DNA from 2 places in the Thermosulfurimonas sp. F29 genome. Region 2 is predicted to be linked to the other one. Evidence: riboswitches for the same ligand, from Rfam matches in the RefSeq annotation. Region 2 holds a riboswitch; the other holds the start of a gene.

Evidence for each region. A riboswitch is a leader RNA that binds a small molecule or an ion and turns the genes downstream of it on or off. The one in region 2 is predicted to bind cobalamin.
Region 1: another riboswitch for cobalamin. It lies ahead of K3767_RS05085 (TonB-dependent siderophore receptor); the one in region 2 lies ahead of K3767_RS01430 (sirohydrochlorin cobaltochelatase).

What each region holds. Positions count from the first base shown of each region.
Region 1 covers NZ_JAIFYA010000002.1:104,735-108,670, forward strand. The annotation lists gene K3767_RS05085 (TonB-dependent siderophore receptor) at 1-1,527, opposite strand, end outside; cobalamin riboswitch at 1,660-1,978, opposite strand; gene secG (preprotein translocase subunit SecG) at 2,084-2,413, shown strand; gene K3767_RS05095 (MerR family transcriptional regulator) at 2,373-2,846, opposite strand; gene K3767_RS05100 (cytochrome c3 family protein) at 2,987-3,388, opposite strand; gene tatC (twin-arginine translocase subunit TatC) at 3,521-3,936, opposite strand, start outside.
Region 2 covers NZ_JAIFYA010000001.1:286,387-290,322, reverse strand. The annotation lists gene K3767_RS01440 (DEAD/DEAH box helicase) at 1-549, shown strand, start outside; gene K3767_RS01435 (IMP cyclohydrolase) at 615-1,910, shown strand; cobalamin riboswitch at 1,952-2,268, shown strand; gene K3767_RS01430 (sirohydrochlorin cobaltochelatase) at 2,357-3,304, shown strand; gene cobI (precorrin-2 C(20)-methyltransferase) at 3,317-3,936, shown strand, end outside.

The sequences.
Region 1 (3,936 bases), on a different contig from region 2:
CACCCCGCCGCCTGAATTATAGTAACGCCAGGTGCTGTAGTTGAAGCTTATCCGCTCCTTGTAGTGGGTGTTGAACCAGGTTACGGACCAGCGCAGTTTACCGTTCCAGAGTTCCTGTTCCAGGCCCACATCTCCTCCGGTACTCCTCTCCGGATCAAGGTCGGGATTACCGTAGCGGGGGTCGTAAAGATTGAAGAGCGAGGGGGCCCGGAAACCGGTGGCCAGGGTGGCCCTGAGCTTCAGGGTATCGGTGAGAAAGTAGGCCACCCCCAGCTTATAGGTGAAGTGCGTGCCGAACTCCTCGTGGTCGTCGATCCGGGCTCCGAGATCCACGGCCAGGCGATCCTCGAAAAGATTCAGAAATAGATTGGCGAAGTAGGAGGTGGTGGACACCTCGTCGTCGTAGTCCTTGGTTCCCCAGGCGGTGGCGCTGTAAAAGTCCGCCTTTTCCCGGTAATATTCCACGCCGGCGGTGAGAATGCCCCATTCCCGCAGATAAAAGTCGTTCTGAAAGACTACCGGATAGACCCGACCGCGATAGAAACCGTCGAAGTAGCTGTCCGTCACCGGGGAGCCATCGGGCCGGTATCCCAGAATGCCGTCGTCCCGATCCAGGTAATCCCGGCGGGTCAGGTGATAACCCACGGTGAGGCGGCTTTTCCACCAGGGGAAGGGTTTTCCGGAGAGGGTTAGGTGATGGATCTGGATCTGCTCCCGGCGCTCGGCGTGGGGGTCGTTATAGGCCCTGAAGCTCGTCCAGTCCCACTGCTGATAATTCAGATACCCGTAAGAGTATCGCATGGTGTAATCCAGCCTGAGAGTCCCCGGAAAGCCTCCCCTTGTCTCGAACGGCTGAGTGTTCAGGTTGAGATCCACGGTGCTCTGACGGAATTCGTCGTCCCGGTAGAGTCCGTCGGTGTTCACCCCGGACAGTCCCAGGAAGTAGCCCACCGGCCCGGCCGAGCCCTTTATGTATCCCGAGCCCCGCCAGGTTTCGTATCGCCCGTAGCCGGCCTTCATCCGGACCTCAAGCGGCCCTCCTCCCTTTCGGGGAATGAGATTGACGGCTCCGCTCATGGCGTTGGAACCGTAAAGGGCGCTCTGAGGGCCCCGGACGATCTCGATGCGTTTAAGATTTTCCGCATCGAACCAGGACCAGAGATCCCCGAAATCGTTGGCCGTATAAGAAGGATCGTAAAGGCGTACCCCGTCGAAGAGAACCACGGTGTCCTGATTCTTTCCACCTCTCAGACGCAGATACCCCCACTGCCCCAGCCAGCCGTTGTGTTTGATGGTGATCGAGGGGTAGCTCTCCAGGGCCTGGTACAGTCCCTGCACCTCCCGGCGATCGATCTCTTCCCCGGTGATTACGGTTACCGAGTCCGGAAGGTGCCGGATGTCGGTCTCCACCCGGGTGGCGGTGACCACCACCTCGCCGGTTCGGTCGGGGGTTTCCGCCCGGGATTTGAAGACCGGCCCCAGGCTGCACACCAGGAGTACCGATAGGAAAACACAAACCTTTCGCATACGCCTCCCTCCTTCGCAAAAATTTTTCGAAGGAGGGAGCTTCGAGGGGTTCCCGAGGAGGCAGTGGTCCGGGAGAGACTCCGGAGACCACCTTCCCGCTCGGGAACGGAGCAGTTAGCCTCGAAGCTCCGCTCCCTTCCTCGGCCTCCGGGCCGGTCTCCCGGCTTCCGGATCGTCCTACTCGCCGCGCCTTCCCGGGCGACCTACGGACCCCTCCCGGGCCCGTGGCCCACCCAGTGGCCTGTCGCCACCGAAGGCTTGCCCTCCGGCGGCCCACCCGGAAACCCTCGGGGCCTTCGCCCCTCGAGCGCCCGGGCGGGGAGACCGGTTAACCGGCCTCCCAGCGGCTTTCGTCCCCGGTCACGGTTGCGGGCCAGCGCCGGATTTCCACCGGCTTCCCGTTTAACCCCGAACCCCCAAGGCCCGGGGCACCCGGAGACCGTTAAATAATGTGCTACCAGTTTTCTAAACAGTGTCAAGACCGTTCCGGGGAGTACTTGAAAAAGCCTTGAAAAAGGAGTAATTAAATCGGCAAGTTCGCAGGGAGGAGCGGTAAATGTTTACAGTTTTGGTGGTGGTGCAGGCAATTCTGGCCATATTTCTGGTGGCTATCGTTCTCGTCAATGTAGGCAAAGGTTCGGAGGTGGGGGCAGTGTTCACCGGCAGTCAGGCCATCTTCGGAGGAGCCGGACCGGGCACCTTTCTCAACAAGGTTACCGCTTTATTGGCCATACTGTTTTTCGCTAACTCCCTCCTTCTCACCTACCTTTCCGTTCAGAAAAGAAAAGCTTCCCTCATGGAAAGGGCCCCGGTGGCTGTGCATCCCCAGAAGGAAAAATCCCTACCTACCCCTCCTCCCCTTCCGGTGCCTCCTCGTTCTCAATGAGCTCTTTTTCCTTTTGGAGGAGGTAGTTTTTATCTCTCAGATAAATTTCACATTTTTCGCATTGTTGCATCTTTTTGCATGCCGAATTGACCAATTGCCAGCAGGGTTTAGATCGATCCCGGTAGGCGGTACATTCCTGACGCACCTCTTCGGGACAGTTCTTAATTTCCCAGCAGGGAGTAAACTCTAAAAGCTTTTTGATCCCCGGGATGCTGATACCCTCTTCGTGAATAAAAGAGCGCAGACACTTGAGCCACTCTATATCATTGTAAGAAAAATATCGTTTGTTTCCTTTTTTTATGGGCTTTACCAGCCCCTCCTGTTCGTAAATTTTAAGGGTTCGAGGATTCACCCCCAGGATCTTGGCGGCCACACCTATAGGAAATAAAGGTTCATCTTTTTCGGGGATTACCTTTTTCAGCCTCGCAGACATAAAAACCTCCCGAAAAAGTACCGTCCTTTTTACCTAAATTACCACCTTTCACTGAGGGGACAAGGGGGAAGAATTTCTACCACATTAGAAAGGGGGGAAGAACCCCCCCTTTCTCAAAAGCTATGAGACCGGAAGGCGAACTATTTCTTGTGACAACCCCTGCACCCTACCGGACCGGTCTTCTCTCCTTTTTTCTTCATGGCCTTGTGGCAGCCCCTACAGTTGATGTGCATGGCATTTTTTACCGAGCGCAATTTCGGATTGGGGTGCTGCTTGTTGTGACACACCTTGCACTCCTGGATCTTCATACCCGGCTTGTAGGGAACCTGCTTCCAGTCCGCCGTGCGGCTGTGATGACACTCTCCGCAGTTACCCTTGAGAATTTCCTGGTGTTTGCGATGAGGGAAGACCACAGTGGAGTGCATCATCCTGGGAGCCGGAAGTTTGATAACCTCGGGCCCCTTGTCACAACTACCGATCCCTACTCCATACACCCCCAAGATTAAACCCATAGCTCCCAACATGGCTAACCATTTACGCATAACCCTCCTCCTTTGTTAAAAATTTTTTAAACATATATACTCCCGTAACTTTCAAAGGTCAAAAACTTAAAAAGACCATTGAGAGAACTTCTGCCATTTTTATCGCCGGAAATACGGACGAATCTAATTTTTTCAAATGATTTTGGCCAAAATAAAGCCCAGTTCCATCAGAAGGTAAAAGCTCATAAAGATGAGCACCTGGGAGAGAAAATCTCCGGGGACGAGGAAAAGAGCCAGGAGGTAGATCCCCCCGAGGATGTACCATCTTTTCCGGGCCAGGATCTTTCGGGAGATAAGGTTAATTCGGGTTAAAAAGGCGATGGCCAGGGGAATTTCGGCCACCAGTGCGGAGACGAGTACGGTTTTGCCCAGAAAGGCCAAGTAATTCTGGAGGCGCAGGTTGGCCTCAAAGTGGCTGAAGCCGAAGCCCAGGAGGAATTTCAGGAGAACCGGCAACCACACGAAGTAACCGAGAGATATTCCCAGGACTACGAGGAAAAAGGAGAGGAGGAGCACCCGTCTTCCGAGGCGTCTTTCTTCCGGATAAA
Region 2 (3,936 bases):
GAGAAGTTTTCTCTTCTTCTGGGATTGCTAAGGCGAAGGGGCTGGCCTCGGGCCCTTATTTTTGTCAATGAAAAAAGCGAGGCGCAGAAGCTCACCGACGATCTCAAGGCTCTGGGCCTCAAGGCCGTCTTTCTCAAGCCTGAACTTCCGCTTCCACTGCGGCTAAACTTCCTGAAACTCTTTGCCCGTGGAGAGGCCCGCATCATGGTGGCCACCGATGCCGGGTGTCGTTTCATACAGGATCCGGAGCTCGACCTGGTCATAAACTACGACCTTCCGGAGATCCCCAGCGACTTTCTCCAGAGAGCGGCCCGCGTGCGTAAGGCCCCCGGGGAGATCGTCTCGCTCTGCGACGAAACCGGGGCCTTTTTCCTGGAAGGCATTGAGGAACTCATCGGAAAGCGCATGAGGGTAATCTTCCCCGAGCCTGAGGAGGAATGGCTGATCTCCCCGGCGGAGGTGCGGGAGGAACTGGGTGGCTCCGGTCGTCCCCCGGCGAGGGCTCCGCGGGTCAGACGGGGAAAATTTCGTCCCCGCAGCCGTCGTTAGGAATATTTGACGGAGTCCCTCCTTCTGAGCTATCCTTGACAAAAAACCAGAGAGGGGGTGCGGTCGTGTCTGAAGATCTCAAGAAGATGTATCGCACCATCAGGGGAGATCATTTTCCTCCGGAGATCCGGATCACCTTTGGCGATCAGACGCTGGTCTATCGGAAGAGGACCTGGAAGATCGAGGTGGAACCGGGAGTGGTGGAGGAACGGGGTCTGCGCTACGGAGAAAACCCCGACCAGGAGGCCGCTCTCTACGAGCTGGTAAACGGAAACCTGGTGCTGGGGGAGTGCGAGTTCATCTCTCCGGGACGGGGGCTGGTCTCGAGCCTCCGCGAGGAGGACATGCTGCAGTTCGGGAAACACCCCAGCAAGACCAACCTTACCGATGTGGACAATGCCCTCAATGTGTTGCGTTATTTGAGCCGTCATCCCTGTTGCGTGATCGTGAAGCACAATAATCCCTGCGGGGTGGCTTACGGGGATAGCATTGCTGAGGCCTTTGTGCGGGCCTTTCGGGCGGATCGAATCGCGGCCTTCGGCGGGGCCATAGCCCTTAACCGTCCGGTGGACAAGGCCTGCGCCGAGGCCATAAGCGAGCAATACTTCGAGGTGGTGGCCGCTCCGGAGTACGAAGAGGGTGCGGTGGAGATCCTGAAAAAACGGCCCAACCTGCGCATCATCCGGATAAAGCGCATGGATCGTCTCGAGGAGTACTGGGGACTTCCGGTGGTGGAGTTCAAGAGTCTCATGGACGGGGGCATCATCATCCAGCAATCCCAGATCAACAGGGTCAGAGGACCGGAGGACCTCAGGCCCGCATTGGCCACGAAGCCCGACGGGACTGAGGTGCGCTGCAAACGCGAACCCACCAAACGCGAGATCGAGGACATGATCTTCGGCTGGGCGGTGGAAATGGGGGTAACCTCCAACTCCGTGCTCTTCGTGAAGGACCGGTGCACTGTGGCCATCGGAACCGGGGAACAGGATCGGGTGGGGGTTACCGAGATCGCTATTTTCAAGGCCTATACCAAGTACGCCGATCTATTGTGTTACGATCGCTACGGAATTTCCTACAAGCAACTGGAATTGGAGATCCGCAGAGGAGAGCGTCCGGAGAGCCAGAAGATAGAAATCGACGAGGAGACCAGGGCCGCTCGGGCGGGGCTTCCCGGCTCGGTGATGGTCTCCGACGCCTTTTTCCCCTTTCGGGACGCGGTGGATGTGGCCATAAGAGAGGGCATCTCGGCCATCATTCAGCCCGGGGGTTCGCTAAGGGACTGGGAGTCCATCGAGGCCTGTAATGAGGCCGATCCTCCGGTGGCCATGGTCTTTACCGGTCAGAGGGTGTTCAAGCACTAAAACGAACATTTTAGGTTGACAATTGCGGACTGAATAAGATAGTTTGGTGTCGAGTCCCGGGTGCCTCGGGCCTGGAAGGCTCGGGGGTAAACGGGAAGCCGGTGAGAATCCGGCGCTGGCCCGCAACCGTGACCGGGGACGAAAGCCGCTGGGAGGCCGGCTACCCGGCCTCCTCGCCCGGGCGCTCAAGGGGCGAAGGCCCCGAGGGTTTCCGGGTGGGCGGTCGGAGGGCAAGCCTCCGGCCGTGACAGGCCACTGGGTGGGCCACGGGCCCGGAGGGTCCGTAGGTCGCCCGGGAAGGCGCGGCGAGTAGGACGATCCGGAAGCCGGGAGACCGGCCCGGGGCCGCAGGAGCGGCGGGGTACGGCGAGGACTCCGACCCGACCGCCGACGAAGCGGTCCCTCCTCGCGTGCCCCCCTGAAAAATCAAAAAAGGGGGTGCTATTATGAAAAACCTCTGGTTGATACTGGGTATGGGGGTGTGTTTTCTCATGTCTATGGTGAGCTCAATTCGGGCCGGGGCCATATCCTACACCCAGATCCGGCATCAGAAGCTCCGGGAGAAACCGGCCATCGTGCTGTGTGCCTTCGGAACCTCCACCAAGGCGCAGGTCACCTTTGATCTCCTGGAAAAACGGGTCCGGCGGGAACTTCCCGGCTACGAAATCCGGTGGGCCTTTACCTCGGAGGTCATCCGGGAAAAGATGAATCGAATTTATGCCAAACGGGGCCTCGATAGAAGACTCCACAGTCTTCAGGAGGTTCTGGCGGCACTTCATGCCGAGGGCTACCGGCGGGTGGTGGTGCAACCGCTCCACATCTTCCCCGGTCTGGAATACGAAAATGTGGTGGAGATCTGCGATCGTTTTCCCGATCTCCGGATCGTAGTGGGAGAGCCCCTTCTATTTCGCTGGGAATATGTGAGGGAGGTGCTGGAGGCGCTCTCCAGGGAGTTCCTGCCCCCGGGGGAGGGGGTGAACATTCTGGTGGCCCACGGCACGGATGTGACCATAAACGGGGCCAACATCACCTATCTGGGGCTGGACTGGCTGGTGCGTCATCACTGGTCCAATGTGCTGGTGGGCACCGTGGAGGGGGTGCCTGATGCCGAGAGCGTCCTCCGGGAAGCCGTAAAGTATCCCGGGAAACGGGTCCGCTTCATTCCCTTCATGTTCGTAGCCGGCGATCACATCATGCACGACATCATGGGTCGCGGCGAGGGAGAGGAGAAGAGCTGGCGCGAGGTGGTGGAGGAGGCCGGAAAGGTGGCCGAGTGTGTGACCACCAGGGTGAACGGTAAAACCTACTACAAGGGCCTGGGCATGTATCCCGAGGTGCAGGAGTTTTTCGTGCGCCAGATCAAGCGTTCTCTGGAGATCCTGGAGAAGTACTGAGGGAGGGAGGGGATGCGCCCGAGGCTTTACGGGGTGGGGGTGGGGCCGGGGGATCCCGAACTCCTGACCCTCAAAGCGGTGAGAGTGCTCGGGGAAGCGGCCCATGTCTTCGTGGCTTCCTCCAGCCGGAACGACCATTCGCTGGCCCTCCGGGTGGCGGAGGCTCATCTGAAGAAAGGGGTGCCGGTGGAGCGTCTTTCCTTTCCCATGACCCGCGAGCGTCGTCTCCTGGAGGAGGCCTGGGAGACAAACGCCCGTCGTGTGGCGGAGGTCCTTTCCTGCCGGGAACCGGTGGTTTTTCTCACCATGGGGGATCCGGCCCTTTTTTCCACCTTCGGTCATCTGGCCCGCAGGGTCAGGGAGATTCTCCCCGAGGCGGAGATAGAGATGGTGCCGGGCATCACCGCGGCTCAGGCGGCGGCGGCGCGCCTCAGGATCCTGCTGGCCGAAGGAGAGGGGGCCTTTGCCATCGCCAGCGCCCTGGCCGAGGAAGCTACCCTCAGGAAATTGGCCACGGAGTTCCCCGCCTTCGCCCTCTACAAGGTTTATCGCCGGGCCGGGGAGGTGCTCCGGATAATCGAAGACCTGGGACGCCTGGACGAGACCCGGGCCGTTTCCTTCTGCGGCTTCCC